Regions from separate parts of the Serratia sp. TSA_198.1 genome, predicted to be linked through region 3. Evidence: predicted binding sites of a transcription regulator. Region 3 holds the regulator's gene; each other region holds the start of a gene.
What was found. The regulator PhoB, encoded in region 3, activates phosphate uptake and scavenging genes when phosphate is short. The targets are predictions, from matches to a motif close to CTGTCATAAAACTGNCNNAT.

Region 1: a site for PhoB is predicted at 5,446-5,465, ahead of phoA (alkaline phosphatase). Genes of this name have one in related genera too.
Region 2: a site for PhoB is predicted at 2,308-2,327, ahead of opgB (phosphatidylglycerol--membrane-oligosaccharide glycerophosphotransferase). Genes of this name have one in related genera too.
Region 4: a site for PhoB is predicted at 1,634-1,653, ahead of pstS (phosphate ABC transporter substrate-binding protein PstS). Genes of this name have one in related genera too.

The regions. Positions count from the first base shown of each region.
Region 1 is NZ_JBQZFP010000001.1:1,734,078-1,741,996, forward strand. It holds gene ACUTSW_RS08240 (MFS transporter) at 1-1,195, shown strand, start outside; gene ACUTSW_RS08245 (hypothetical protein) at 1,229-1,660, shown strand; gene ACUTSW_RS08250 (AAA family ATPase) at 1,757-2,257, opposite strand; gene ACUTSW_RS08255 (antibiotic biosynthesis monooxygenase family protein) at 2,453-2,800, opposite strand; gene ACUTSW_RS08260 (cytochrome P450) at 2,813-3,862, opposite strand; gene ACUTSW_RS08265 (ArsR/SmtB family transcription factor) at 3,944-4,627, shown strand; gene ACUTSW_RS08270 (glutathione S-transferase N-terminal domain-containing protein) at 4,691-5,398, shown strand; gene phoA (alkaline phosphatase) at 5,537-6,964, shown strand; gene ACUTSW_RS08280 (GNAT family N-acetyltransferase) at 7,116-7,676, shown strand; gene ACUTSW_RS08285 (TetR/AcrR family transcriptional regulator) at 7,683-7,919, opposite strand, start outside.
Region 2 is NZ_JBQZFP010000001.1:5,925-13,843, reverse strand. It holds gene ACUTSW_RS00070 (ABC transporter permease) at 1-425, shown strand, start outside; gene ACUTSW_RS00065 (ABC transporter substrate-binding protein) at 452-1,387, shown strand; gene ACUTSW_RS00060 (ABC transporter substrate-binding protein) at 1,457-2,188, opposite strand; gene opgB (phosphatidylglycerol--membrane-oligosaccharide glycerophosphotransferase) at 2,487-4,790, shown strand; gene ACUTSW_RS00050 (AMP nucleosidase) at 5,050-6,510, shown strand; gene nac (nitrogen assimilation transcriptional regulator NAC) at 6,552-7,475, opposite strand; tRNA gene ACUTSW_RS00040 (tRNA-Asn) at 7,827-7,902, shown strand.
Region 3 is NZ_JBQZFP010000001.1:2,280,944-2,288,862, forward strand. It holds gene brnQ (branched-chain amino acid transport system II carrier protein) at 1-747, opposite strand, end outside; gene ACUTSW_RS10975 (cobalamin-independent methionine synthase II family protein) at 1,196-2,302, opposite strand; gene ACUTSW_RS10980 (PstS family phosphate ABC transporter substrate-binding protein) at 2,515-3,453, opposite strand; gene phoR (phosphate regulon sensor histidine kinase PhoR) at 3,470-4,786, opposite strand; gene phoB (phosphate response regulator transcription factor PhoB) at 4,811-5,500, opposite strand; gene sbcD (exonuclease subunit SbcD) at 5,725-6,957, shown strand; gene sbcC (exonuclease subunit SbcC) at 6,954-7,919, shown strand, end outside.
Region 4 is NZ_JBQZFP010000005.1:289,151-297,069, forward strand. It holds gene pstC (phosphate ABC transporter permease PstC) at 1-427, opposite strand, end outside; gene pstS (phosphate ABC transporter substrate-binding protein PstS) at 517-1,557, opposite strand; gene ACUTSW_RS20055 (hypothetical protein) at 1,775-2,155, shown strand; gene glmS (glutamine--fructose-6-phosphate transaminase (isomerizing)) at 2,204-4,033, opposite strand; gene glmU (bifunctional UDP-N-acetylglucosamine diphosphorylase/glucosamine-1-phosphate N-acetyltransferase GlmU) at 4,198-5,568, opposite strand; gene ACUTSW_RS20070 (F0F1 ATP synthase subunit epsilon) at 5,865-6,284, opposite strand; gene atpD (F0F1 ATP synthase subunit beta) at 6,305-7,687, opposite strand; gene atpG (F0F1 ATP synthase subunit gamma) at 7,720-7,919, opposite strand, start outside.

The DNA of each region.
Region 1 (7,919 bases), 550 kb from region 3:
TTTCACCGTTTACAGCTTCTTTGCAGCCATTATCGGTAAACTGTATTTCCCCAGCGACACGGCCTACGGTTCTTTATTAATGTCGGTGGCCGTTTTTGGCGTCGGCTTTATTATGCGACCGCTGGGCAGCATGGTGTTGGGGGCCTACGCCGATCGGGTCGGGCGTAAGGCCGCCATGTTAATGACTATTGTTCTGATGGGCGTCGGCACGGCGCTGATCGCCTTCGCCCCCACTCATGCGCAGATTGGCATCTTCGCACCGATGCTGATCGTGGTCGGGCGATTAATTCAGGGCTTTGCCGCCGGCGGTGAAGTGGGGTCTGCGACCACCCTGCTGCTGGAGTCGGCCGGGGCCAACCAGCGGGGATTCTTTGTCAGTTGGCAGGCGATCAGCCAAGGCATCAGCGCCTTGCTCGGCGCCTCTTTCGGGCTGCTGTTGACCTATTTTCTGCCGGAAGACGCCCTCTATTCCTGGGGCTGGCGCGTGCCTTTCATCATCGGCCTGCTGATTATTCCCGTCGGCGTGTATATCCGTAAACACCTGGAAGAAACCTATAGCGGCGAGGTTGCGGATCAAGAACGCCCACCGGTTAACCCGGTCTGGGATGTGCTGCGCAATCACTTTAAAGATCTGCTGCTGGGGATGCTGATCATTATGTCCGGCACCGTGATGGTTTATATTGTGCTGCTGTATATGCCGACCTATATGATGCAGACCTATCATATTGCCGCGCCAACCGCCTATCTCTTCAGCTGCATTGCCTCCGTGGTGCAAATCGTCGCCGTTTATTTCGCCGGCCGTTATGTCGATCGGGTACAAAACTACAAAAGGCCGCTGCTTTTCTCTATCTTTGCCGCTCTGATACTGATTTATCCCACATTCTGGTTCCTGGGCTCCACACACTATCTGTGGCTGGCAATCCTCTTTCGCATCTTGCTGATTGGCGCTTTAGGGATCAATATGTTGTCGAGCACCATGCTGATCGTCTCTGCGCTACCGCGCCATGTCCGCGCTACCGGCACCTCAATGATTTATGCTTTCGGCGTTACGCTGTTTGGTGGGTCGGCGCAGCTCGTCGTCACCTGGCTGCTGGGTGTCAGCGGCAATCCTATGGCGCCGGCCTGGTATGTCACCGGCATGCTGACTATCAGCCTGATTGCCACTACGGTGTTCAAGGAGCGTCACAAAAACTGACGCAATAGTCCTATCCCAGGAGCGAAGAGAAGTATGGATACCCCTTATAATTTGGCATTACTGACGGGCGCAGGACTGAGCGCCATTGCGGCCCTGGTGCATGTTTGGGTGATCAAGGCGGGGCCGCGCGGATATCGCCTGTGCGGCGCCGGCGATCGCTTTATCCGCGCTGCCGAAGCCGGCAAGAAATTTCCGGCCATCGCGACCGCGGGTATCGCCCTGGTGCTGTTTATCTGGGCGCTGTACGCTTTGGCCGGCGCCGGCATTATTGCGCCGCTGCCATTGCTGCGCCCCGCGCTGTGCTTCATCACGTTTATCTATTTGTTGCGTGGTATCGCAGGCCCCGTTGCGCTGCGCAATACCGGCCGCAGCCACAGATTCATCGTCATAAGTTCGTTGATATGTCTCTGCATAGGTCTGGTTCATCTGCTGGGGCTTATACAGCGTTGGAACGCGCTGGCATAACTTTCCGTTAACGCAAGAGATAACACCCGCTCTGCACCGCAGAGCGAGGTCGCTGTCGATACCGCGTTTGAAACCACATCCCTCAAACGGGCTGACTCAGGCCTGATCGCCATATCTGACCACAGTCAGCCGCTCTTCCTCTGAAGGGGAAACAAAGTAGTGGGTAAGCAGATCGAAGGTTTCTTCGCTTAGCACGAAAGGATGATCGCCCTGCTCATTTCTCAGTTTTATCCGGCTCTTGCATTGCACATCGCTGACGTCCAGAAAATGCAGACAATGACCAACACCGGCGGCGTCTGCCAATTGCCTGGCCCAAAGACGACGATCCGGCGTGTTCATCGGAAAATCGAGCACCACCGACAGCCCATTACGCAGCAGTTGTACAATATGTTCGCTCAATGCCTGCCGTAGCCGGGCCGAATAACGGACGTAGTCCTGCAATCCGGCCATCTGTTGTTCATACAACGTCGCCAGCCAGCTGTCCTCAACAATCAACAGTGTTTGCGGCTGCTGCGACAAGCGGTTTGCCAACGTCGACTTGCCTGAACCGGCTTTGCCGCACATCAGATGTAAAACAGCCTGGGGGTGATTTTCCATGACGTCCTCCTGGGTGATGGCCAGCAGGAGGAGAGATGCCCCGCCTTACTGGCGGGTTTTGGCTTGAAAGAGACGCGCTATCCCACCACTCTGAGAATGGTGATAATAATCTGCGCGAATACAAGTCGGTTTTTGTTCATCCACTATCAATAGAATAAAACCGGAAGGGCTGTCAACAGCGAAACCAGCCTTGCACTAATCTGCGTGATAGCCGCAACTGTCCTGCGGCGCTTGATCCCGCTGCTCCAAACCATAGTCGCGCACCACCTCAGCCACCCGCAGGCGGTAGTGCGCCAGCACATCATGGCGGCCACGCGCCTGCGCAGCCCGGTGCTGCTCGAGATTGCGCCACTGTTTTACCGCCTCTTCGTCCCGCCAAAAGGACAGCGACAGCAACCGTTGCGGATCGGCCAGGCTTTGAAAGCGCTCGATGGAGATAAATCCGTCAATCTCCGCCAGCAGCGGCTTTAGCTCTGCCGCCAGTTTAAGGTAGGTTTCACGCTGCCCGTCGGCGGCCTGCAATTCAAAAATAACGGCAATCATAGAGAGTTCCTGTCAGAGGTAAAATTCAGGTACGCGCGCGTTTTGCGAAACTCGCCAGTGGAAACTGTTCAACGCCTGCGGATCAACGCCCAATACGGATAAATGTTGAATGCCGTACCGCGCAATGATTTTCGCCCAGTTCGCACCCGGACAACGATGCACGCCATCACCAAAAGCAAAGCTTTCGTCACCTGCACACAGCAATATCAGGACGCATTGCCCAGCCAGCACCGTGCAGCCTGCTACCTGCGTATCCCGCAACGCGAAACGACGAGTATTTTGAATCGGAGGCGTATCAGAAAGGACTTTTTCAATCAGCGCCCGCGCATCCCCATCGTGATTGCGCATCATTAACAGCGCCTGTCCGATCAAGCCGGCAGTACCTTCGCAAGCCTGAAACATCAGCCCAATGGCATTGGACAACGCGGTCTGATTCCCCATGCCGCGCATAGCGCATGCCCGCTGCAGGCTAAGCCATAAAGGGCCACGACGGTTTTCAAGCCGCGCCGAAAGGGGCCCCGCAGCAAGTATGCCCAACGCTCTCTGGCGTTCGCTCCCGCCAGGCGCAATGCAACGTGAAAAATCCAATACTTCATCCACCAGTTCAGTCCACTCATCGGCACCGACGCCCAGCAGTGAAGCGATAACACACACCGGCAAGGCATAGTTAAAACGGGTGATCTGGTTAGCATCCGGCAAACAAGGTGCTATTTCTCGCGCCACAGTCAATGCAGTTTGTTGGAGCTGGGTTTCGTCGATGTCCGCTAATGCCTGCCGTATAGCCGCGTTAAGTTGAGGATGCGCTTCACCATCTTGCATTCGCACCAGTGCACCGAAAATGGATTCTGCGGGCGTGTTCAACAAAAAAGTGGGGATCGGCTCACCTGTCGGACGTACACCCAGATCGGGGTTGTTCAAGGCTTCTCTCACAGCCAAAGGTGAAGCGGCAACCCAACTCTGCAATTGCGTTTGAAACTGCATGGGCTCCATCTGCAGATAGTCGGCGCGCGGGTTGTCAGAAGTGACGGCAGTCACTGCACGGGTATACGGACAAAGGGTCATGATGAACTCCGTCGAACTGAACCGGGGGAAGAACAGATCATAGCGATGGACGCACAGCCATACTTCGCCTAATCTCGAAGTATGAATGACATCGATATCGAAGATCGCCTGGCGGCACTGACTGCCGCTATCGCCGACCGTACCCGTGCGCGCATGTTGTGCCTGCTGATGGACGGGCGCGCCTATACCGCCACCGAACTCAGCGCCGCGGTGGACGTCGCCGCCTCTACCGCCAGCGGGCATTTGGCGCGCTTGCAGGAACAACGGTTGATCGCCTGCGTCAAACAGGGGCGCTATCGCTATTTCCGCCTGGCGGGGCAGCCGGTGGCCGATGTGCTGGAAACGCTGATGGCGCTGGCCGGCGTCGAACGGCCGACGGTGAAAAGCACAACCCCCACCTCGCTGCAATTCGCCCGCACCTGCTACGATCATATGGCCGGTGAAGTGGCGGTAAAACTGCATGACCGTCTGCATCAGTTAGCCTGGCTGGTGGGCGAGGAAGACTACCGGTTGAGCGATGCGGGGCAGACCGCCCTGGCGCGATTGGGCGTCGACTGCGCGCCTGCGCCCTCACGGCGGCGCTTCGCCTGCGGCTGCCTGGACTGGAGCGAACGCAAGGCTCACCTTGGCGGCGCACTTGGCGCAGCGCTACTTAACGCCTTTATCGAGCGCGGCTGGATAAAGCGCCGGCTCGATAGCCGCGAGCTGCAACTCACCGCCACCGGCAAGAATGCTCTGAAAGCACATTTTGACCTCACGGTTTAACCCCGCAACGCGTTAGCTTTGGTGCAATACTCAATAGGCAAACCGTCAACCCGAGGACTCCTCATGCTCGATCAAACCCAATTCCCCATCACCAAACTGTGGCCGGCGCAACATCCGGAACGGCTGCAGCTTTACTCGCTGCCAACGCCTAACGGCGTAAAAGTGTCCATTATGCTCGAAGAGATCGGCCTGCCTTATGAAGCGCACCTGATCGATATCGGCAAGAATGAAACCTGGACACCGGAGTTTTTGTCGCTGAACCCTAACGGTAAAATCCCTTCGATTATCGATCCCGATGGCCCAGGCGGTAAGCCGCTGGCGCTGTTTGAATCCGGTGCCATCCTGCTGTATCTGGCAGAGAAAAGCGGTCAATTCCTGCCACAGGATCCCGCGCAGCGCTATGAAACCATCCAATGGGTATTTTTCCAGATGGCGGCGGTCGGCCCGATGTTCGGCCAACTCGGCTTCTTCCACCGCTTCGCCGGGCGTGAATACGAAGATAAACGCCCGCTGGAGCGTTATAAAAATGAATCCAAACGCCTGCTCGGCGTGCTGGAAAGCCGCCTCGAAGGCCGCGAGTGGATCATGGGCCAGGATTACACCATCGCCGACATTTCACTGCTGGGCTGGGTGCGTAACCTGATCGGTTTCTACGAAGCGCGCGAACTGGTGGAGTTCGACAGTTTCCCACGGGTGGGGCAATGGCTGGAGCGCGGTTTGGCGCGCCCGGCAGTACAACGCGGCCTGAATATTCCCGCCCGCAACGACTAATTTATTGCCTGGGATAGCCGCCGGCTATCCCATTTTCGCCCCCCGCATCGTCATAAAAGTGTCACACCTCTGCACTACTCTCCCTGCGTAACAAACTGATGCTATTTGTGTTTTATTATTACGACAAGGAGTTTTCCCATGCTGCAGCCCGTTTCTTTGATCGCCGGCGCCGTGTTATCCGCCCTGCTTTGTTCCACCGCCTTCGCCGATGAAACACCGGCCAATACCGCGGGTCTTTCCGAGCGCGCGGCGCGCGGTAACATCGTGGAGCCGGGCGGCGCACGCCGTCTGAGCGGCGATCAAACCGCCGCGCTGAAAGCCTCGCTGTCTGACAAAACGGTTAAGAACGTGATTTTATTGATCGGCGACGGTATGGGCGATTCTGAAATCACCTCGGCGCGCAACTACGCAGAAGGCGCGGGCGGCTATTTTAAAGGCATTGATGCCCTGCCGCTGACCGGCCAGTACACCCATTACTCGCTGGATAAGAAAACCCACAAACCGGATTACGTGACGGATTCCGCCGCCTCGGCGACCGCATGGTCAACCGGCGTAAAAACCTATAACGGCGCGCTGGGAGTTGACGTCAACGGCAAGGACCAGCCGACGCTGCTGGAAATCGCCAAGGCGGCGGGCAAAGCCACCGGTAACGTCTCCACCGCCGAGCTGCAGGACGCCACACCGGCAGCGCAGGTCTCGCATGTTACCTCGCGCAAATGTTACGGCCCGGAAGAAACCAGCGAAAAATGCGCCACCAACGCGCTGGAGAATGGCGGCCGCGGCTCGATCACCGAGCAATTGCTCAAAACCCGTGCCGACGTCTCGCTGGGCGGTGGGGCGAAATCCTTTAATCAGCTGGCGAAAAGCGGCGAATGGCAGGGAAAATCATTGAAAGACCAGGCAACCGCGCTGGGTTATCAGTGGGTGGAAAACCTCGACGGCCTGAATGCCATCAGCGTAGCCAATCAGCAAAAACCGCTGCTGGGGTTGTTTGCCGCCGGCAATATGCCGGTGCGCTGGCAGGGCCCGAAAGCTTCGCATCACGGTAATATCGACCAACCGGCGGTCACCTGCGAGAACAACCCGGCACGTACTGCCGACATCCCAACGCTGGCGGCGATGACCGAAAAAGCGATAGATCTGCTGAAAAACCAGCAGAACGGTTTCTTCTTGCAGGTGGAAGGGGCATCGATCGACAAGCAGGACCATGAAGCCAACCCTTGCGGCCAGTTCGGCGAGACGGTCGATCTGGATGAAGCGGTACAGAAAGCGCTGGCCTTCGCCCGCGCCGACGGCAACACGCTGGTGATTGTCACCGCCGACCACGCCCATTCCAGCCAGATTATTGCCGTCGATGCCAAAGCGCCAGGCCTGACGCAAACGCTGACCACCAAAGATGGCGCGCCAATGACCATCAGCTACGGTAACTCGGAGGAAGGCTCTCAGGGACACACCGGCACCCAGTTGCGCGTTGCCGCCTACGGCCCGCGTGCCGCTAACATCGTGGGCCTGACCGATCAGACCGACCTGTTCTACACCATGCGTGACGCCATGGCGATTAAGTAAGTTGGTTGCCGGGTAGCTTGCTCTATCCCTTCTCCTCCTGAATATCAGGGGGAGAAGCGGCTTTAACAGGTTAAAAATGATCGATTAACGGCTATATTCACCCTTGCGTCTTCACTTCGCGCCAAAGCGCCCAGATGAAAAGGATGAACCCTTGCAGTTGATTAGCCTGCCATTGACCACCGAACGCCTGCGGCTCCGCCGCTTTACCCCTGCCGATCTCAACGCCTACGCCGCTTATCACCGCCTGCCGGAGGTTTATCGTTATTTGTACGCCCCCACGCCGAACGACACGCAGTTGGAAGAACAGCTTTCCCAGGCGGTGGCTTCGCGTTTCAGTGAGGATGGCGATATCTTTTATTGTGCGGTCACTCTGCAAGACAGCGGGGAATTGATCGGTGAAGTGCTGCTGAAACTGGCCAACCGCGCGGCATTGCAAGCAGAGATCGGTTATATCTTCAACCCGGTCTACGCCGGTAAAGGCTATGCCGCAGAAGCTGTGCGTGCGGTGCTCGATCGCGGGTTCGGCGAGGTGGGCTGCCACCGCATCTTTGCCCGGCTCGATGCCGCCAATCAGGGCTCAGTCGGCGTGGTCGAGCGACTGGGCATGCGCAAAGAGGCGCACCTGCAGCAAAACGATCGTTTCAACGGCGAGTGGGGCGACGAGTTTATTTACGCCTTGTTGAACGAAGAATGGCAGCGCAGGCTGCCGTAGCACGTTCTAGGCATCTGCCAGCACCTTCGCCGCCATTTGCTTATAGCTCTCCACCAGTTCGCGGCCCTCATCGGGGCCGGTACTGACCGCCAGGCGCATCGTCGCCTCTCCCAGATGCATCAGCAGAAAAGCGGCATTTTCAACTGCAACGGGATCCGCCTGTGGCCGCAAACGCCGTATCGCCGCCGCCAGCAACGCACCGTTCAATCGGCTTTCCGCCACCTCTTCTTCGCGCAGCGTTTT
Region 2 (7,919 bases), 2.3 Mb from region 3:
TGCTGTGGTTCGGCTTCGGCATGAGCGCCAAAGTGGCGATGGCGGTACTGGTGATCTTCTTCCCGGTCACCTCCGCGTTTTTTGATGGGCTGCGCCGGGTCAATAACGATTATCTCGATCTGGCCCGCACCATGGGCGCTTCCCCCTGGGCGCAACTGCGCCATGTGCGGCTGATGGCTGCGCTGCCGGCCTTTGGTTCCGGGTTGCGCATGGCCGCCGCCGTCGCGCCCATCGGCGCGATTATCGGCGAATGGGTCGGCTCGGCGGAAGGGTTGGGCTACGTGATGCTGAACGCCAACGCGCGCATGCAGACCGACGTCTGCTTTGCCGCGCTGTTTATTCTGGTGCTGATGACCGTCTTGCTGTGGATGACGGTGGATGCGCTGCTGCTGCGCCTGATCGACTGGGCGCCGGAAAACGACTGATAACTTTTTAACGACTGGGGTAAGAAATGATCAAGCGAACCTTCTGCGGGCTGATGCTCAGCGCCGCTCTGGCCGGCAACGCTGCCGCCGCCGAAAAACTGACGCTGGTGCTCGACTGGTATATCAATCCCGACCACGCGCCCATCATGGTGGCCGAGCAAATCGGCGCCTTCAAGGCCGAAGGTCTCGAGGTCAAGATTATCCCCCCTTCCGATCCGGCGCTGCCGCCGCGCCTGGTGGCGGCAAAACAGGCCGACCTCGCCATCACCTATCAGCCGCAATTGCACTTCTTCGCCGATCAGGGCCTGCCGCTGGTGCGCGTGGGCACCCTGATTAACTCGCCGCTCAATACCCTGATGACGCTGGATAAAAGCATCACCTCGCCGGCGGCTCTCAAGGGCAAAAAAATCGGCTATTCCGTCAGCGGCATCGAGCAGGCCACGCTGGCAACCATGGCCAAACATGCGCATATCGACCCGAACGACATGAAGCTGATTAACGTCAATTTCCAACTGACCAGTGCCCTGCTGGCGGGCCAGGTCGATGCGGTGATCGGCGGCTATCGCAACATTGAAGCGCTGGAGCTGAAACTGCAGGGGAAAAATCCGGTAGTGTTCAACGTCGAGGACTACGGCGTGCCGGCCTATGACGAACTGATCATCGTCGCCAACCGCGACGCGGTAGCCGAGCCGAAGATCAGGAAATTCCTCGCCGCGCTGAAAAAAGGCAACGATTACCTGCAGGCTCACCCGCAGGAAACCTGGCTGGCCTTCGCCAAAACCCACCCGGAGCTGAACACTGAACTGAACAAGCAGGCATGGCAGGCGAGCTTGCCGCTGTTCGCCACCGATCCGGCCAGGCTGGACAGCGCGCGCTACCAGGCTTACGAACAATTCCTGTTCGACAATAAGCTGATCAAGAAAATCACCCCGGTGGAGCAATACGCCGTGGAACTGCATTAAAGGTTATCCGCGGGGGCGCTCTATGCAGCGCCCCTACCCTTGAACCACAAAAACCCGTTGCCAACCGCCTCACGCCGCAGGGGCCACCGTCACATCGCCCTGCCCGCTGCGTTTCAGCGCCTGCTGCACCAACCCGCTGGCTTTGCATCTTTCCACAAAACAGCGCACATACGCCGCCCCCTGCTCTTTACCGCGCGGCACCGCCATCGCCTGGTGAATCGCGGTAAAATGCCCATCCAGCACCCGGTAGCCCGGGTTCGCCGCAGCGGCGGCAAGCAGCGGTTGACGCACGCCCGCAGCGGCGTCCAATCCCTGTTCGAAGAATAAGGTGATCGCGGCAGGCGAGGTTTCCGCGCGCACCAGCTGCGCCTGCTTTAAGGTGCGCGACAGATACAGGTCATAGGCCGCACCCTGCCCCACCGCAATGCGTATGCCAGGCCTGTCGAGCTCGGCAACCTGTCGATAAGGCGCCTCCTGCGCCACCAGATAGGTGCCTTCAATAATGACGTAAGGCGCACTGAAGGCGATTTGCTCCGCCCGCACCGGCTCGATGGCCATAAAGGCGACATCCCAGGCGGCGGTTTCCAACGCGGCAAAAACTTTGCCCGCCGCATCATAGGTCACCAACTCCAGCGCCACGCCCAGCTCATGCGCCAGCGCGCCGGCCAGCGTGACCGACACGCCTTGCGGTTCCCCATCCGGCCCCCATTGCGCCAGCACCGGATTACCTAAATTGATCGCCGCGCGCAGCACGCCCTGCGGTGCCAAATCATCGAGTACGGTGGCGGAAATGCTCTGCATGTTTTCTCCTGAACAGGTTAATGCGCCTCGCCGGTCTGCAATCAGCGCCATTCATTAATGGTAGAGCCAAATGCCCGGTGAGCAATATTTCAGCGACCCACGCCTCTCAGTAGTGACTAGGGTCACAATATTGTCACAAAATTGTTCATTCACGCCTGGCGGCCACCCGGCTGTGCAAACGCGCATTGACCCTGGCGCGTTCAATGCGCTATACCCTTCCTCTTTCGCGCTGCGGCAGGATCGGCAGCCTTTGCCAGGACAGTTAAGATTTTCTTTTTAATCAGACAGGGTACGGTGGATGGTTTCAGCATTAGTCTCGTTTGCACTTTTTTTAGCCTCAATTTTGATCTACCGGAACAAGGCCGCCGCCAACCGCTGGTGGCTTTCCATTTTGCTGATCCTGCTGGGCAGCTATCTGATCCTCAACGTTATTCTGATCGCCAGTAACTATTTTACCGGCGACGGCATCACCGACGCGGTGATCTACACCCTCACCAGCAGCATGAAAGGGGCCGGCGTCAGCAAGTACGTGCTGCCGTTTATCGGCCTGTTGGCGGTGCTGGCGCTGATTTTCGCCGTGCTGGCCTGGAGCCTGGTGCGGCACAAAGCGAAAAGCAGCAGCGTGGTTTACAGCGTGCTCGCCGTGCTGCTGGCGCTGTTTTCCGTCGGCACCACTCCGGCTTTTCAGGATATTTCGCTGCTGCTCAGAAGCCAGATTACCGGCGACACCGCCGATTTTTACACCTACTACAAAGCGCCGAAAAAGAGCCTGCAAGGTAAAGCGCCGAACCTGGTGTACATCTATGCCGAAAGCCTTGAGCGTACCTATTTCGACCCGGAAATCTTCCCCGATCTCGCCGACGAGCTGAATCGGCACCGCGAAAACGGCATCGATTTCAGCAATACCCAGCAGTTGCCGGGCACCGGCTATACCATTGCCGGCATGGTGGCTTCGCAGTGCGGCATTCCACTGTTCGCCCCGTTCGACGGCAACGCCTCCAGCGCCGTTTCCACCTTTTACCCGGAAAACGTCTGCCTGGGCGATGTGCTGAAAGCCGCCGGCTACGACAATTATTTCTATCAGGGCGCCGAACTGGCCTTCGCCGGAAAAGACACCTTCCTGAGATCGCACGGTTTTGACCACGCCTACGGCTACAAGGAGTTGCGCGAACAGGTCCGCGATCCGGGCTACAAGAATGACTGGGGCTGGTACGACGATACCGTGCTGGACGTGGTTTTCGACAAGTTCGTCGAGCTGTCGCAGCAGAACAAAAAGTTCTCGCTGTTTGCGCTGACCGTGGACACCCACCACCCGGATGGCTTTATCTCTGCGAGCTGCAGTAAAAAATCTTATAGCCGGCAGAACAAAGAGAACCGTTCGCTGAGCGCGGTGGCCTGTAGCCAGCAGCATATCGCGGCCCTGATCGACAAAATCAAAGGGTCCGAATACTTCAAAAACACCGTGATCGTGGTGTCTTCGGATCATCTGGCGATGAACAACACCGCCTACGACATTCTGACCAAACAAAAACGCCGCAACCTGTTCTTTATTATCGACGGCAGGCAGCCGCAAAGCGCGCAGCATAACGAAAAACGCAGCACGCTGGACAACGGCGCCACTGTGCTGGACGTGATGGGCGGCGACAACTATATCGGCCTCGGCCGCAGCAGCCTGTCCAGCCCCACGCTGGCGACCGTCTTCTTGAATATCGAAGAAAAAATCAACGGCTGGAAACCGGCGGTGGTGAAGCAATGGGGCTTCCCGAACAGCATTTCCGACTATCAGCTGGATACCCAGCGCAACAGCTTCACCTTCTCCGGCATCAGCTTTAAGGTGCCGTTTATCCTCAAGGTGACGGACAATAAAATCGAACCCATGTTTAACGTCTATCTTTCCACACCGCTGAAAAAGCAGCTCGCCGGCCTGGGCGCGGGTGAAAAGTTTGTCTGGGTGGATAAATGCTATGAGATTGGCCGGGTGTGGGCGCCCGAACTGGCGCTGAGCACCGACACCTGCGTGGCCTCCGGCAATCTTGCCGCTCCACCGCATATCGTGCAGGCCAAGGGCGGCAACTACCGCGGCAAAGTCAGCTTTACCGAGCCCGCAGCAGACAGCGTTGCCGCCTACCAGAACGCCGTCAACAAACTGAAGGTGGACGACGCCGCCGTTAAATATCAGGCGGACGCCATCGCCTTTATGCTGCCGGGCATGCCGCAACAGGTGAAGGCCATCACCGGCGTATCCAGCGTCGAGGACTGGGGCCGCTGGTCGGACGCCAACCTCGCGCCGGCGGTTAACATCGACTATGTCGCCCCGCTGCCGCCGACCTTCGATCTGGTGCTGCGCGCCCGTGCCTACGGCAAAAACGTCGGTGCGCCGATCTCGGTACGCGTGGGCGACGAAGAGCAGTTCGTGTCGCTCGGCGAGCAGGACACCACCGTCACACTGCGCTTCAACAACCCCGGCGGCGCGCAAAACATCAGCATCACGCCACCTGCCCCGACCGAACCGCAGGAAGGCGCCAGCGGCGGCTTTACCCCGAAAAAACGCGGCATCGGCCTGGTCTCGTTAAAGGTGGAACAGGCCGAGCCGGCCTCCTGATCTCAACGCCGCAGCGGCAGCCCTGCCGCTGCGCTTTACTTCTTCCCCGGTTCCATTTCGGCCAAGCTTTTGCGCCCAGCTTCAGCTAACCTGTTGTGATAAATTGCTATAACCAAATGAGTTGGCGTTACCTCAAGGCAGCAAGAGCTTACTCAAGCCAGTGACTGGGATGCGTGCTCGTAACGCAAAGGTAACGTCAAAGATGAAGGGTATATCGGCATGCCTCCCGCCGCAGGGACGGGAGAACCAAGGAGAGAGAATGAGTAGTCACCAATCCGGCACCGGCCTTACCCCCGCTCAGGCGATCGACCAGTTGGAAGCGCTGTATGACGCCTCGGTTACCGCGCTGCGCCAGGCGGTAGGCGATTTTATCAGTCAGGGCAGCGTGCCCGACATACAAACCCGCGCCGCTGGGCTGTTCGTTTATCCAGAGCTGCGCGTAAGCTGGGACGGGCAAAAATCCGGCCAGAGCAAAACCCGCGCCTTCGGCCGTTTTACCCATACCGGCCGCTATACCACCACCATTACCCGCCCGCAGCTGTTTCGCAGCTATTTGGCCGAGCAACTGGCGATGCTGGCGCACGACTATGACGCCCATATCGAAGTGGCGCCTTCACAACAGGAGATCCCTTTTCCTTATGTGATTGACGGCTCGAACCTGATGCTGGATCGCTCGATGAGCGCCAGCCTCGCGCAGCATTTCCCCACCACCGAGCTGGCGCAAATCGGCGATGAAACCGCCGACGGCCTGTTCAACGCCACCAGCACCTTCCCGCTGTCGCACTTCGACGCGCTGCGGGCCGATTTCTCGCTGGCGCGGCTGCGGCACTATACCGGCACCCCGGTGGAGCATTTCCAGCCTTTCGTGCTGTTCACCAACTACACCCGCTATGTGGATGAATTTGTCCGCTGGGCCTGCGCCGAGATAGCCAACCCGGACAGCCCTTATATTGCGCTGTCCAGCGCCGGCGGCATCTACATCACGCCGGAAACCACCGCGCCGGAACAGGCGGTGTCCGATCTGGCCTGGAAAAACCACCAGATGCCGGCCTACCACCTGATTTCGCGCAACGGCCAGGGCATTACGCTGATCAACATCGGCGTCGGCCCGTCCAACGCCAAAACCATTTGCGACCATCTGGCGGTGCTGCGCCCCAGCGCCTGGCTGATGATTGGCCACTGCGGCGGGCTGCGCGAAAGCCAGTCGATCGGCGACTACGTGCTGGCCCACGCCTACCTGCGTGACGATCACGTGCTGGACGCGGTGCTGCCGCCGGATATCCCGATCCCGAGCATCGCCGAAGTGCAGCGCGCGCTGTATGATGCCACCAAAATGGTCAGCGGCATGCCGGGCGAAGAGGTAAAACAGCGCCTGCGCACCGGCACCGTGGTGACCACGGACGATCGCAACTGGGAGCTGCGCTACTCCGCCTCGGCGCTGCGCTTTAACCTCAGCCGCGCGGTGGCGGTGGATATGGAAAGCGCCACCATCGCGGCGCAGGGCTACCGCTTCCGGGTGCCTTACGGCACGCTGCTGTGCGTTTCCGACAAGCCGCTGCACGGCGAGATCAAGCTGCCGGGCCAGGCCAACCGCTTCTATGAGGGGGCGATCTCGGAACACCTTCAGATCGGCATTTGCGCCATAGATCTGTTGCGCGCCGAAGGCGACAAGCTGCATTCGCGCAAGCTGCGCACCTTCAACGAACCGCCGTTCCGCTAACCTGCCCTTCAGGCCCACCGCACGTGGGCCTTTTTAAATCCCTATTGCACCAGCGCCAGCGTGCGTTTTTCCTGGCTGCGGCTAACGGCAATCGACAACAAGATATCCTTCACCACCAATGCCGGGGCGGAAAGCGATTGCTGGCTGGAAATGCACAGCGAAAGCGGCACGCTCAGCGCCGGTGCGGCGATACGCGCCATCCACGCCTTGGCCGGGCCAATCATCGCCCGCGCAACGGATTCCGGCAGAATGGTCGCCCCCAGGCCGCTGGCGATAGCCGCGCTCAGCGTACTTGGGGATTCGATTTCGCCAATCACGTTGGCGGCCAGCGAGCGCTGCGCCATCGCTTCGTCGACCTGCGTGCGCACCACATCGCCTTCGCGCGGCAGGAACAGATTCAGCCGCGCCACGTCCAACAGATCGACGCTGTTACCGGGGCTTGGCACCGCACGCGTCGCCACCAGGTACAGATCTTCCTTCATCAACGCCGTGGCTTGCAGGCCGTCGGGCATTTTTGCGCCGTAGATCACCGCCATATCCAGGCTCTGGCTGGCTACCTGCCCGGCCAGCATCGAACCGATGTTCTCATTCAGGCTGAGTAAAATCCCCGGGTGACGATCGCGCACCGCCTGCAACAACGGCAGCGCCAGTTGCGCAGCCATGCTGCCCGGCGCCAGCCCGACGGAAACCTGCCCGCTCACCGCCTGGCCGGCGCCGATGACCGCGCTCTGCGCCTGTTCGCACTGGCGCAGAATGGTTTGGGCGTGGGCATAGAGAATATTGCCGGCTTCGGTGGGCTGCACGCCGCGCTTGGTGCGGATCAGCAATTGTTGCTTCAGCTCCCCTTCCAGCGTCGCCAACTGTTGGCTGAGTGCGGGCTGCGCGATATGCAGCACCTCCGCCGCCTGGGTCAGGCTGCCGATATCGACGATTTTCACGAAATATTTTAGACGTCTGAGATTCATATTGCCTCCGTCGAGCCGCTGAACTGCGTATGGCAAAGCCATGTTGACAACAGAGCTGCAAAATCCGGGCCAGCGTAACGGAATAAGAGAAAGCGCTAACTAATCGACGGAAAAATAAGAAAAAATGATATTTGCGCGACCAGACACCGACATGCAACCGGTGGCCAGTGACGCAGGCTTGCACCACCATAAGGCATCTCGCGGCCCGCCGTGGGCCGTTGTGCAGCGCTGCACCAATAAAAGCGATAAAAAGCAGCAGGTTGAATAATCTTGCAGCAAACGGAACGACGAGACGTTTTCACGCTTTACAAGCCCGAGCCACGCCGCTATTATTCGCCCCGTTCACACGATTCCTCTGTAGTTCAGTCGGTAGAACGGCGGACTGTTAATCCGTATGTCACTGGTTCGAGTCCAGTCAGAGGAGCCATATTAGAGAAGCCCGCT
Region 3 (7,919 bases):
CAGCTTGAACAGGCTCAGGTAAACCAGCGTCAGGCCCACACCGGCGATCAGGCCGGCCAAAATGGTGTAACGCGTCAGCAGGCCGGCATCTTTCACGCCGCGGGAACGCGCAGCGTTGACGATAACGATGCCGAACACCAGCGCGCCCAGCGTATCCATGGTCAGATAGCCGTTGACGAAGCCGGAAGAGAAAGGAACGTGCTGATAAATTTCGGTAGCCGGAATAGGCGTGCCCGCCGGCCAAACCAACGCCGCAATGCCGAGTGCGCCGAGCGCAACGATTTTCAGCGGAGCCAGCACGTGGCCCACGGTATCGAGCAAGCGGCCCGGATACAGTGAAATGCCGATGACCAGCGCGAAATACACCAGGCTGTAGATAAACAGCGGCATGGCGCCGTCGCCGGTCAGCGGTGCAATACCCACTTCAAAGGACACGGTCGCGGTACGCGGGGTGGCGAACAGCGGGCCAACCGCCAGATAACAGACCGTCGCCAGCAGCAAACCGGCGCTGCGGCCAATCGGCGTGCTAAGGGCATCAATACCGCCGCCAACGCGCGCCAGGGCGATCACGGTTATCACCGGCAAACCGACAGCGGTAATCAGGAAGCCGATTGCTGCGGTCCAGACGTGCTCACCGGACTGTAAGCCGACCATTGGCGGGAAAATAATGTTCCCGGCGCCGACAAATAAGGCAAAGGTCATAAAACCCAGTGCCAGAATATCTTTTGACGTTAAACGATGACTCATACGATGTCGTGTTGCCTGTTCAAATGAAAAAAAGTACCCGATATCGTGGTGACGTAATGCCCCCACCCGGTTGTCGGCTTGCCCTTTCATCGCGAGATCAATAAGAGCAGAAAACGCATAACGTCCGGCGTTTTGCCCTTATTCGAAATTAACCACTCATGATGATGGACAGAGTTTTAGGAGTTATAAATGGAGGTTTAGTCCGACAACGGGGGCTAAGTTAAACGTTTATAGCGTTGAAAGGCAAGTCGTGCGATAAAAACCAGAGCTATCGACCAGATAATCTTTTGCCACCAGTCGATCATATTGGCTATCAATAAATATACACTACATGATTTGTATCATTTTTGAGCGCCGCATTCACAAACCGTGAAACATTTGGCTTGAGACCGCGCGAAAACGCCAATAAACGATCGGTTTTCGCGTGGTCTGAACGGGATCTGCGCGCTTACCAAACCTCTCGGGCAATATTTACCACGCTTTGCAGCTTATTCCACTGCTGCTGTTCGCTCAGGCTATTGCCCTCTTCGGTCGAGGCAAACCCGCACTGGGTGCTGAGGCACAACTGGCGGCGATCGACAAACTGCGCGGCCTCCTCGAGACGCTGTTTCACCTGTTCCGGGTTCTCCAACTCGCCGTTTTTGGTGGTGATCAGGCCGAGCACCACCTGCTGTTTACCGGGTTTGATAAAACGCAGCGGCTCGAAGCCCCCGGAGCGCTCGTTGTCGTATTCCAGGAAGAAAGCGTCGATATTCACCTGGCCGAACAGGATTTCCGCCACCGGCTCGTAACCGCCTTCGGAGATCCAGGTAGAGCGGAAATTACCGCGACACACGTGCAAGCCGATGGTCAGATCGTCCGGCTTGCCGGCGATCGCCGCATTCAGCACGTCGGCGTAGATCTTCGCCAGACGATCCGGATCCTCACCGCGCTCGCGGATCTGCCGCCGTTGATCGTCCGAGCACAGATAAGCCCAGACGGTGTCGTCCAGCTGCAGATAGCGGCAGCCTGCGTCATAAAACGCCTTGATCGCATCACGGTAGGTCTGCGCCAGATCGTCGAAATAGACATTCAGATCCGGGTAAACCCGGTTGTCGATGGCCTTACGCCCGCCGCGAAAGTGCAGCACGCTCGGGCTGGGAATGGTCATTTTCGGTACCGCATCGCCGGCCGTCGCCTTCAGAAAGCGAAAATCCGCCAGCATCGGGTGCTGGGGATTAAAACCCAATTTGCCGACCACCTTGATGCTGCGCGCGCGGGTTTGCACGCCGTTGAACTGGATCCCCTGCTCCGCATCATAACCTTCCACGCCGTCCAGTCCTTCCAGGAAGTCGAAGTGCCACCACGCACGGCGGAATTCGCCGTCCGTCACCACCGCCAAACCGAGGTCTTTCTGTTTTGCCACCGCCAAACGGATCTGCTCGTCTTCAACCGCGCGCAACCGGGCGGCATCGATTTCGCCTTGCTGGAACTGCTGGCGAGCAGTTTTCAGCGCCGCAGGGCGCAACAGGCTGCCGACAACGTCAGCGTGAAAGGCGTGGTTGCAATCGCACATATTATGACTCCCGGTGACAGGCAAAGGATCGGGCCTCTTTGCTTCAATGATTGACAGTGTGAACTATTACGCCGAGTTACTTTGGACATCCAGACGTCTAAATAACCTATTGGGGAGCATCCTGTCACGCCGCTTGTCGGGCGGCAATAGAATAATTTTCATTGGTGTTGAGAGAAATTCATGTTGGGCGCCACTCGGCGCCCGTTGGAGGATTACTTCAGACCCAGCGCCACCCGGGTTTTGCGCAGCGTATCGGGTGGCAGCGGCAGGTAACCGTCATGATTAACCAGCTTTTGCCCGGCATCGGACAGCACGCGATCGAGAAAAGCGGCGGTCAGCGGCTCCAGCGGTTGGTTGGGGGCCTTGTTGATGTAAATATACAGATAGCGCGACAGCGGATAACTGCCGTTGCGCACGTTGGTATCATTGGGGACAACATAATTTTCACCCGATTCCGCCAGCGGTAGCAGACGCACGCCACTGGCGCGAAAACCGATGCTGGCATAGCCAATGCTGTTCAGCGAGCCGGCCACCGCCTGTACCACCGAGGCCGAACCGGGCAGCTCATTGACCCGCGGCATAAAATCGCCGCCGCACAGGGCGCGCAGTTTGAAATAGCCGTAAGTGCCGGAGGCGGAGTTACGCCCGAAACGTTGAAGGTCGCGCTGTTGCCAACTGCCGGTCAACCCCAATTCGCCCCAACGCATCAGCGGTCGGCTTTCGCCGCAGCGCCGGGTAGCGGAGAAAATGCGGTCGAGCTGCTGCAGGTTCAGACCGCGCAACGGATTGTCCTGATGCACCAGCACTACCAGCGCATCCACCGCTACCGGCACGGCCAGCGGCGCATAACCATAACGGTGTTCGAACGCCGACACTTCCGCCGCCTTCATCGGCCTGCTCATTGGCCCAAGCTGCGCTGCGCCCGCCGCCAGTGCGGTAGGCGCGGTTGAAGAACCGGCTGCCTGGATCTGCAAATTGACGTTAGGGTAGTGCTGACTGAAGTCCTGCGCCCACAGCGCCATCAGATTCGCCAGCGTATCGGAGCCGACGCTCGACAGGTTGCCGGACAGCATACCGTCCGGCTGTGCCAGTGCGCCGCGGCTCGCCAGCAGCGCCAGGCACAGCAACAACCATCGGGTAATTCGGATCATGCCAGCCTCTCGCGCGTTAATTTTTCACCGCATTCTCTGATAAAGCTGCAGGAACAATCAACCGGTTAGGCAAGGTAAAGATGAAACGGGTGCCAATCCCCTGCTCGCTGAGGATCTCCAACCGCGCATCGTGGTGGCTGAGCGCATGCTTGACGATCGCCAGCCCCAGCCCGCTGCCGCCGGTCTGGCGTGAACGGGCTTTATCGACGCGGTAGAAACGCTCGGTCAAGCGCGGAATATGTTCGGCGGCGATGCCCGGCCCGTTGTCGCTGACCTGGAACTGCGCGCCGTTTGGAGTCTGTTGCCAGCTCACCTCAATATGGGTGCCTTTCGGCGTGTGATTGACGGCGTTATACACCAGATTCGACACCGCGCTGCGCAGTTGGTCATCGTTGCCGAACACCTTGAGCTGCTCGTTCACCCGGAAGGTAATCTCGTGGTTGCCGCCGCTCAGCGACTGCGCCTCACGCTGCAACACCCGCAACATCAGCGGAATATCGACCCGCTCGTTCATATCGACGTTAGGGGCCGCCTCAATGCGCGACAGCGTCAGCAGCTGTTTGACCAGCCCGTCCATGCGCCGAGTCTGTTCCTGCATGGTACCCAGCGCCTTGCCGCGCAACGAGCCGTCCAGCTCCTCGTCGCTCATCATCTCCAGGTAACCCTGCAATACCGTCAGCGGGGTACGCAATTCATGGCTGACGTTGGCGAAGAAGTTGCGGCGCGCGCCTTCAAGCTGGCGCATTTGGGTGACGTCGCGCGCCACCATCAACAGTTGCCCTTCCGAATAGGGCATCACACGGAACTCGACGTAGTGCTCGTTATTGAGTTGCAGCGTCAGTGGCCGCGTGAATTCCTGCTGTTGCAGATAGTGGCTGAACTCCGGGTAACGCAACAGGTTAAGGATGTGCTGGCCGTTGTCTTCCGGCCAGCGGAATCCCAGCAGATGCTGCGCCAACCCGTTGCACCAGAAGATATTGCCTTCGACGGTGGTCATCACCACCGCATCGGGCAGCGATTCCGCGCCGCTGCGAAAACGTTTGATCAACAGCGCCAGTTCACGACGACGACGACGGTTGCGCTGTTGCATCTGGTACAGGCCGTAAAACAGCGGCTCCCAGCTCCAGCGCCCAGGCGGCGGCGTCATGCTGCGGTCGACCCACAGCCAGTGGGAAAGTTTGAGTTGGTTGTAGAAATTCCAGACCAGCGCCGCCAGCACGGCGGCCAGCAGCAGCCAGGGCAGATAGCCGAAAATCAGCCCCAGCAGCAAGGCAGGTAAACAGAAAAGAGCCAGCTCCAGGGCCAGCCTCTTCCAGGAAAGGCGTTCTAGCACAGCATATTCTCCAGCGCGACGCGATCAGTAACGCGTTGAGAATCGGTAGCCGGTGCCCCGAACGGTTTGAACCATTTTGTCATGACCAGTGGTCTCTAACGCCTTACGGAGCCGGCGGATATGCACGTCAACGGTGCGGTCTTCCACATAAACGTTAGTGCCCCAGACGTGATTAAGCAACTGTTCGCGGCTATAAACACGTTCCGGATGGGTCATAAAGAAATGCAGCAGTTTGAACTCGGTCGGCCCCATATCCAGCGCCTGCTCATTAGCCATTACGCGATGTGAGGAAGGGTCCAGGCTCAGCCCCTGCATTTCAATCACTTCTTCCACCGCCATCGGCGAAATGCGGCGCATTACCGCCTTGATGCGCGCCACCAGCTCCTTCGGCGAGAACGGCTTGGTAATGTAATCGTCCGCTCCCACTTCCAGGCCGCGCACCCGGTCTTCTTCTTCACCGCGTGCGGTCAGCATCATCACCGGAATATCGCGGGTCAGCGCTTCACGCTTCATATGTTTGATAAACTGGATACCGGAACCGCCGGGTAACATCCAGTCGAGCAACACCAAATCAGGGAACGGCTCAGACAGGCGCGTCACGGCGCTGTCATAATCCTCGGCTTCCAACGGTTGGTAACCATTCTGTTCCAACACAAAGCACACCATCTCACGGATCGGCGCTTCGTCTTCCACCACCAGTATGCGTCTTGCCATCGTCAATCCTGCCAATGTGTTAGCGATCACAGTTGATTGCGGGCGCCATTATGCGTCAGTTTTGTGACACTTTTATGAAAAAACCAGCCTGTTATAGCCAGTAAGCATAGCGATTATTTCCAGCTTCAAAGAAAAATCATTCAGTTGTCATAATCATTGCGTCACGACAGGAGAGTCAGCCCCCTTTATAATCACTGCCATTAGCTTATCGCCCCGGGAGTGTCATGCGCCTGATCCACACCTCTGACTGGCATCTTGGCCAGTACTTTTTCACCAAAAGCCGTGCCGCCGAGCACCAGGCTTTTTTGCGCTGGCTGATCGAGCAAATTGAACAGCAACGGGTGGATGCGCTGATCGTCGCCGGGGATCTGTTCGACACCGGGTCGCCGCCGAGTTACGCCCGCGAGCTGTATAACCGCTTCGTGGTGGAGCTGCAGCGTACCGGCTGCCAACTGGTGGTGCTGGGCGGTAACCATGACTCCGTGGCAACCCTGAATGAATCGCGCGAATTGCTTTCTTGCCTGAATACAACGGTGATCGCCAACGCCCAAAGCGACATCGGGCAGCAGATCCTGGTGCTTAACCAGCGCGACGGCCAACCGGGTGCGGTATTGTGCGCCATCCCGTTCCTGCGCCCGCGCGATCTGACGACCAGCCGCGCCGGCGAATCGGGTGCGCAAAAGCAGCAGGCGTTGCAAGAGGCCATCGCGCAACACTATCAACAGCTCTACCAGGCGGCCTGCGCACGCCGCGATGAACTGGGGCTAACCTTGCCGATTGTCGCCACCGGCCACCTGACCACGGTGGGGGTTACCGCCTCCGATTCGGTGCGCGATATTTACATCGGCACGCTGGATGCCTTCCCGGCGCAGGCGTTTCCGCCTGCCGACTACATTGCGTTGGGGCATATTCACCGGGCGCAAAACGTCGCCAAATCCGAGCATATCCGCTACAGCGGTTCGCCTATCCCGCTCAGTTTCGATGAGCTGGGCAAACCCAAGAGCGTGTTTATGGTGGATTTTGCCGATGGCGCCCTGCAACAGGTCACCGCACTGGATATCCCCAGCTTCCAGCCGATGCAACTGATCAAAGGTGATTTGGCGCAAATCGAGCAACAATTGCGGCAGTTCGCCGATTATCAAGGGGAACTGCCGGTATGGCTGGATATCGAAGTGGCCACGCAAGATTACCTCAGCGACATTCAGCGCCGTATTCAACTGCTGGCGGATCAACTGCCGGTGGAGGTGGTATTGCTGCGCCGCAGTAAAGAGCAGCGCCGCCAGGCCCTTGAACAGCAGGACAAGGAAACGCTCAACGAACTGAGCGTCGATGAGGTCTTCGAGCGGCGGCTGGCGCAGGAGACGGAAATCACAGAGCCTCGCCAGCAGCGGATGCGCCAAATGTTCCATCAGGTGGTCGAGGCCGTACGGCACAACGACGAGGAGCCGACCCAATGAAAATCCTGAGCCTGCGGCTGAAGAACCTCAATTCATTGCAGGGCGAGTGGAAGATCGATTTCACCGCTGAGCCTTTTGCCAGCAATGGGCTGTTCGCCATCACCGGGCCAACCGGCGCGGGCAAAACCACCCTGCTGGATGCCATCTGCCTGGCGCTGTACCACCAGACACCGCGCCTTAACGTGACACCGAGCCAAAACGAACTGATGACGCGCCACACCGCCGAGTCGTTGGCGGAGGTCGAATTTGAGGTCAAAGGCATCGGCTACCGCGCCTTCTGGAGCCAACGCCGCGCCAAAAATGCGCCGGACGGCAACCTGCAAGCGCCAAAGGTGGAGCTGGCGCTGCGTGAAGACGGCAAAATCCTGGCGGATAAAGTCCGCGACAAGCTGGATCTGACCGCCGCGATCACCGGGCTGGATTTCGGCCGCTTCACCAAATCGATGATGCTGTCCCAGGGGCAGTTCGCCGCCTTCCTCAATGCCGATGCCAATGACCGGGCCGAACTGCTGGAAGAGCTGACCGGCACCGAGATCTACGGCCAGCTTTCCGAACGGGTTTTCGAGCAGCACAAACAGGCCAAAGCCGATCTGGACGCCTTGCATCAACGCGCCAGCGGCATTGAGCTGCTGAATGACGAACAGCGTCAGCAATTGGAAAGCCAATTAGCTGAGCTGAGCGCGCAGGAAACCGCCCTCAACGGGCAGGCCCGGCAACAGCAACAGGCGCTGAACTGGCTGCAACAGTGGCAGCGAACGCAGCACCAGCAGCAGGAATACCAACGCCAGTTGAGCGTCGTGCAACAGGAGCAGGCCGCGGCCGAACCGCAGTTGCAACAGTTGGCGCGCAGCGAACCGGCGGAGAAACTGCGGCCGCTGCATAACGACCGTCACCGCTGCCGCAGTGAGCAGCAGGCGCTGCAACAGCAGATCGCCCAAATGGCGCAGCAGCAAGAGCATCAG
Region 4 (7,919 bases), on a different contig from region 3:
AATATTCAGCAAACAGCGGCGCAAACACGAACAGGCCCCACATGCCGTAAACGATACTCGGGATTGCCGCCAGCAACTCAATAGCGATGCCCAGTGGGCGTCTCAGCCAGTTTGGCGCCAGCTCGGTCAGGAACAGCGCGATACCGAAGCTCACGGGTACGGCAATAATCAGGGCAATCAACGACGTGACAACGGTACCGTAAATCGGAACCAGCGCACCGAACTGCTCGGCAGGCGCGTCCCATTCTTTGGTCCACAAGAAGGCGAAGCCGAATTTCTGCATGCTCGGCCAGGAGGCGAAAATCAGCGAAACAATAATGCCGCCCAGCAACAATAGGGTAATCAGCGCCGCCAGTTTGACCAGCGCGCTGAAGATGACATCACCATTTTTACTCGGTGCTTTAATGGTCGGCTTATACTCAGCCATAGATCACTCTCTGTTTTAACCCTGGCGAGCTCAATGGGTGAGCCCTGCAAAATAGGCTGGAGCGCGGTGAACCCGCGCCCCTGCGTTCTTTAGTACAGTGCTTTACCGGAACTGTCTTTTACGTTGGTTTTCCATGCTGCACGCACCTGCTCAACCACTTCGTTAGGCAGAGAGGCGTAATCCAGATCGTTGGCCTGCTTGGCGCCGGTTTTGTACGCCCAGTCAAAGAACTTCAGCACTTCTGCGCCCTGAGCCGGGTTTTTCTGCTCTTTGTGCACCAGGATGAAGGTGGTGGAGGTGATTGGCCATGCGCCATCGCCTTTCTGGTTAGTCAGGTCCTGAGCGAAAGTTTTGCTCCAGTCCACGCCTTTAGCGGCGGCGCTGAAGCTCTCTTCGGTTGGGCTGACCGGCTTGCCGTCGGCAGAAATCAGCTTGGTGTAAGCCAGGTTGTTTTGCTTGGCGTAAGCGTACTCAACGTAGCCGATAGAGCCTGGCAGACGCTGTACGAACGCGGCGATGCCGTCGTTGCCTTTGCCGCCCAGACCGGTTGGCCAGTTAACGGTAGAGCCTGCGCCGATTTTCTCTTTCCACTGCGCGTTGGCTTTAGACAGGTAGCTGGTGAACACGAAAGAGGTGCCTGAACCGTCAGCGCGGCGTACCACGGCGATATTCTGATCCGGCAGCTTGACGCCCGGGTTCAGCTTGGTGATTGCCGGGTCATTCCATTTCTTCACGTTGCCCAGGTAGATGTCACCCAGCGTTTTACCGTCCAGGGTCAATTCACCGGATTTGATACCCGGGATGTTTACGGCCAGCACTACGCCGCCGATCACGGTAGGGAATTGGAACAGGCCATCGGCCGCCAGTTTGTCGTCAGACAACGGGGCATCAGAAGCACCAAAGTCAACGGTGTTGGCGATGATTTGCTTCACGCCGCCAGAGGATCCGATCCCCTGATAGTTAACCTTGTTGCCGGTTTCTTTCTGATAAGAATCTGCCCACTTGGCATACACCGGAGCGGGGAATGTCGCACCTGCACCGGTCAGGCTGGCAGCAGCGAACGCGGACACGGCGGTCAGGGAGAAAGTCGCTGCCACAATACTGGCGACGGTGGTACGCATCAGTTTCATAATCCCTCCTAATGGGATATTCAAAAATCGACTTCAAGTCGTTTTCATCAGAGTAAGTATTGCTGCAGGAGGGAAAATAGGACAGTTTGGTGACAGTAAAATGTACGAAATATGACAGTTATATTACAAGACACCAAGAGTGCAATTAACATATTGATTAGGCTATTATTTAACCTGAAACATTCTGTTATACCTTGCCCAGGAAAAGGGACTTCATATGAAAAAAATACTTATATTGTCAACGGTTAGCCTTGGTTTGCTGGCTATGGCCAACGCCACGGCGGCGGATGGATTACAGCGCAGCAAGCAATCGAGCGGCAGTACCGATAACATCCTTCTTTGGAGCCATTACGACCAAGGCTACATCATTTCCAATTATGAGCTTGGAGATTTAGACGGCTTCAAAGAACAATTAAGGCTTCAGGAACAGGCCATCAAGAAACTGCAAGACAAGCTGAGCAATATGGAAAGCGAGAACCGAAATCAAAACAGCGAGATCGACAATCTGAAACGTAAGTTACAAGGGCAAGACAATGCCCAAAGCGAAATCAGCGATCTGAAACGCTCGGTACAAGACCTGAATAACAAAATTAAATGATAAAAAAGCCGGCGCTCAGGCCGGCTTTTCAAACATAACAGCAGCTGATTACTCTACCGTGACGGACTTCGCCAGATTACGCGGCTGGTCAACGTCGGTGCCTTTGATCAGCGCCACGTGATAGGACAGCAGCTGCAACGGCACGGTATAGAAGATCGGCGCCACGATTTCTTCCACGTGCGGCAATGGAATGATGGTCATCCCTTCGCTGCTGACGAAACCGGCGTCCTGATCGGCGAACACGTACAGCTGGCCGCCGCGCGCGCGCACTTCTTCGATGTTGGACTTTAGTTTTTCCAGCAGTTCGTTGTTCGGCGCCACCACGATGACCGGCATATCGGCGTCGATCAACGCCAGCGGGCCATGTTTCAGCTCACCCGCCGCATAGGCTTCCGCATGAATGTAGGAGATCTCTTTCAGCTTCAGTGCGCCTTCCATAGCGATCGGGTACTGATCGCCACGGCCAAGGAACAGCGCGTGATGCTTGTCGGAGAAACCTTCCGCCAGCGCTTCAATATTTTTGTCCAGCGACAGCATCTGTTCGATACGCGCCGGCAGCGCCTGCAGAGCGTGCACGATTTCATGCTCAACGCTTTCCACCATGCCTTTCAGACGACCCAAACGCGCCACCAGCATCAGCAATACCGCAAGCTGTGTGGTGAAGGCTTTGGTAGAAGCTACGCCGATTTCAGTACCGGCTTTGGTCATCAGCGCCAAATCGGACTCACGCACCAGCGAAGAACCGGCCACGTTACACACCGCCAGGGAACCGAGGTAACCCAGCTCTTTAGACAGGCGCAACGCCGCCAGGGTATCGGCGGTTTCACCGGACTGCGACAGCGTGATGATCAGGCTGCCCGGGCGCACGGCAGATTTGCGGTAGCGGAATTCCGAGGCGATCTCGACGTCGCACGGCACGCCGGCCAGCGCTTCGAACCAATAACGCGCCACCATACCGGAGTGGTAGGAGGTGCCGCAGGCGATGATTTGCACGTGCTGCACTTTAGCCAGCAATTCATCGGCGCGCGGACCCAGCTCGCTCAGGTTGATTTGGCCATGGCTGAAACGCCCTTCCAGGGTGTTTTTCAGCGCCAGCGGCTGTTCGTAGATCTCTTTTTGCATGTAGTGACGGTAAGCGCCTTTGTCACCGGCGTCATACTGCACTTTGGATTCGATCTCAGGACGCTCGATGGCGTTCCCCTGTTTGTCGAAAATGCTGACGGTGCGGCGGGTCACCTCCACCACGTCGCCTTCTTCCAGGAAGATAAAGCGGCGAGTTACCGGCAACAGAGCCAGCTGATCGGAAGCGATAAAGTTTTCGCCCACGCCGCGGCCGATAACCAACGGGCTACCGGAGCGCGCAGCCACCAGCACGCTAGGATCGCGGCTGTCCATGACCACGGTGCCGTAGGCGCCGCGTAATTGTGGGATCACGCGCTGCACCACTTCCAGCAGCGTACCGCCCTGGCGCTGTTCCCAATGCACCAGGTGTGCAATCACCTCGGTGTCGGTCTCAGAGCTGAAGTGATAACCGCGCTCGATCAGCAATTCACGCAGCGGTTCGTGGTTTTCGATGATGCCGTTATGCACCACGGTGATGTAATCAGAAACATGCGGGTGCGCATTCGCTTCGGTAGGTTCACCGTGCGTTGCCCAGCGGGTGTGAGCAATACCGGTGCCACCATGCAGTTCGTGTTGTTCTGCGGCTTCGGTCAGTTTATTGACTTTGCCTACGCGGCGTAAACGGCTTACGTTGCCTTCGGCATCAACCACCGCCAGACCGGCGGAGTCGTAACCGCGGTACTCAAGACGGCGTAACCCTTCCAACAGAATTTCTGCAATATCACGTTGCGCTACTGCGCCTACAATTCCACACATCAGTTGTATTCCTAATTAAACGCCTTTCGGGGCGCTTTCGATGCCTTGACCTGATTTTGCCGGTTTTTACCGTGCGTCCCCGAGCCTGTAGAGAATGGGGATTATTATGTTTTGTATTGGGCTCGTTACCTGAGCCCAACGCAAAACACACTATCTTCTTACGCCTATTTCTTTTTCACCGGCCGCTGCCAACCCTGGATATGCACCTGCTTGACGCGGCTCAGCACCAGTTCATTTTCAGCGATATCGCGAGTGACCGTGGTGCCGGCGGCAATGGTAGAACCTTTGCCAACGGAAACCGGCGCCACCAGCTGCGTGTCTGAACCGACAAACACGCCGTCGCCAATAATGGTTTTATGCTTATTGGCGCCATCATAGTTACAGGTAATGGTGCCGGCGCCGATATTCACATCATCGCCAATTTCAGCGTCGCCCAGGTAGCTCAGATGGCCCGCTTTGGAACCTTTGCCCAGACGCGCTTTTTTTATCTCCACGAAGTTGCCGACGTGAGCGCCTTCTGCCAACTCTGCGCCCGGGCGTAAACGGGCAAATGGCCCCACGGTACAAGCAGATTCCAGCACCGCATCTTCCAACACGCTGTACGGGCTGATTTCGCAGTCATCGCCGATCACGCAGTTTTTCAGTACACAGCCGGCACCGATCTTCACCCGGTCCCCCAGCGTTACCGATCCTTCGATGATGACATTAGCATCAATAGAGATATCGCGACCGTGCACAAGTTCCCCGCGCAGGTCAAAGCGTGCCGGATCCAGCAGCATTACGCCGGCCAGCAGTAATTTTTCAGATTGTTCTGCCTGATAGATACGCTCAAGCCGCGACAGCTGCAGGCGGTTATTCACGCCTTCCACTTCGCTCAGGCGTGACGGGTGCACCGCTTCAATTTTCTTACCGTCGGCATGGGCCAGCGCAATAATATCCGTGATGTAGAATTCACCCTGCGCATTGTCGTTGTTCAACATCCCCAACCAGCGCTTCAGATCGCGCCCGTTAGCGACCAAAATGCCGGTATTGATTTCAGTAATCTGGCGCTGAGCTTCGCTGGCATCCTTATGCTCAACGATACCCACTACATCGTCGTTCTCACGCACGATGCGGCCGTAACCGCTTGGGTCAGCCAGCTTTACCGTCAGCAGGCCAATACCGCCCTGCGGCTTCGCCGCCAGCAGGCGCGTGAGCGTATCGACGGAGATCAGCGGCACGTCACCGTACAGCATCAGGACGTCTTCATCATCGGCAAAATGCGGCGCAGCCTGCTGCATGGCATGGCCGGTACCCAGTTGCTCGGCCTGCAACACCCAGTTCAACGCTTCATCGGTCAGGGTACTTTTCAGCAAGTCACCGCCGTGGCCATACACCAGATGGACGTTTTTCGCGCCCAGTTTCATCGCGGCATCAATGACGTGCTGCACCATCGGCTTGCCGGCCAACGGATGTAACACCTTGGGAAGATCGGAATACATGCGTGTTCCCTTGCCCGCGGCGAGGATCACCACACTCATTGCGCTGTTCGACATAAGCAACCTGATAACTCCATTTTGATGGACGAAAGTAGAACCCTTTGGTGACAATATTACTACATATTTCTCTGCACGAACCGGGCATAAGCCATGTGGCACTAGGCGTTCCGCAGCTCAGCCTGACATCCCGTTATGCAGGGTATAATTGTCGGCAATCGGAGACATTTTTAGCCTGTACCGGGTGTTATACATCACAATCCCCGCCGGGTAGAAACGCTTATTTTAAAGCAAAAAAAAAGCGACCCTATAGGTCGCTTTCTTAATTTTAGCTGCGTTATGCACGCGCCAAAATATTACATCGATCTTCTGGTAAGCTCGATAACGCGCAGTTTCGCGATCGCTTTCGCCAGTTCTGCAGATGCCTGAGCATAGTCGACATCGCCATGAGAGCTGCTGATATGCTCTTCAGCTTTACGCTTAGCTTCCAGCGCTCTCGCTTCGTCGAGGTCCGTTCCACGGATAGCAGTGTCAGCCAGCACGGTTACCACGCTCGGTTGTACCTCAAGGATACCACCGGACAGGTAGATGAACTCTTCTTCACCGTGTTGTTTAACAATACGCACCATGCCAGGCTTGATGGCAGTCAGCAGCGGCGCATGGCCAGGGAAAATCCCCAGTTCGCCTTCGCTACCTGTCACCTGGATCTTTTGCACCAGGCCGGAAAACATATGTTTTTCCGCGCTGACTACATCCAGATGGTAAGTCATAGCCATATCACCCTCCTCTCAAGACGTTACAGTTTCTTGGCTTTTTCCACTGCTTCTTCAATGGTGCCAACCATGTAGAACGCTTGTTCAGGCAGGTGGTCATAGTCGCCGTCCATAATGCCTTTGAAACCACGAATGGTGTCTTTCAGCGATACGAACTTGCCCGGAGAACCGGTAAAGACTTCTGCCACGAAGAACGGCTGAGACAGGAAGCGTTGGATTTTACGCGCACGGGATACGACCAGTTTGTCTTCTTCTGACAGCTCGTCCATACCCAGAATTGCGATGATATCTTTCAGTTCCTGGTAACGTTGCAGAATGGACTGCACGCCACGCGCTACATCGTAGTGCTCCTGGCCAACTACCAGCGGATCCAACTGACGGCTGGTGGAATCCAGCGGGTCAACGGCCGGGTAGATACCCAGAGAAGCGATATTACGGCTCAGTACCACGGTTGCGTCCAAGTGGGCAAAGGTGGTGGCTGGCGACGGGTCAGTCAAGTCATCCGCAGGAACGTAAACGGCCTGTACGGAGGTGATAGAACCGGTCTTGGTAGAGGTGATACGTTCTTGCAGAACGCCCATCTCTTCCGCCAGCGTTGGCTGATAACCTACCGCAGATGGCATACGGCCCAGAAGTGCGGACACTTCGGTACCGGCCAGGGTATAACGGTAGATGTTATCAACGAACAGCAGAACGTCGCGGCCTTCGTCACGGAATTTCTCCGCCATGGTCAGACCGGTCAGAGCAACGCGCAGACGGTTACCCGGTGGCTCGTTCATCTGACCGTAAACCAGGGATACTTTGTCCAGTACGTTGGAGTCGTTCATTTCATGGTAGAAGTCGTTACCCTCACGAGTACGCTCACCCACGCCCGCAAACACGGAATAACCGGAGTGTTCGATCGCGATGTTACGGATCAACTCCATCATGTTTACGGTTTTACCCACGCCCGCACCGCCGAACAGACCAACTTTACCGCCCTTAGCGAACGGACAGATCAGGTCCATAACCTTGATACCGGTTTCCAGCAGATCCTGGGAGTTGGCCAAATCTTCGTAGCTTGGCGCTGGACGGTGAATTGCCCAACGTTCTTCTTCGCCGATGTCGCCTTTCATGTCGATTGGTTCACCCAATACGTTCATGATGCGGCCCAGGGTAGCTTTACCTACCGGTACTTCAATCGGGTGATCCAGGTCGATCACTTTCAGGCCGCGACGCAGACCATCAGAGGTCCCCATCGCGATACAGCGAACCACGCCACCGCCCAGCTGTTGCTGAACTTCCAGCACCAGCTTATCGGTACCGTTTTCTACCTCAAGAGCGTTGTACACTTTCGGTACGGCATCCTGAGGGAACTCGACGTCCACTACGGCGCCGATTACCTGGATAATCTTTCCAGTAGCCATCTTGAATCCTCTACGTAATTCGTAAACCTAGCTTAAACCGCGGAGGCTCCCGAAACGATCTCGGTGAGTTCCTGAGTGATGCTGGCCTGACGAGCCTTGTTGTATACCAACTGCAGCTCTTTGATCAGGCTACCGCCGTTATCGGTTGCGGCTTTCATCGCTACCATTCGTGCGGCCTGCTCGCTGGCCAGGTTTTCCACGACGCCCTGATAAACTTGCGATTCCACATAAC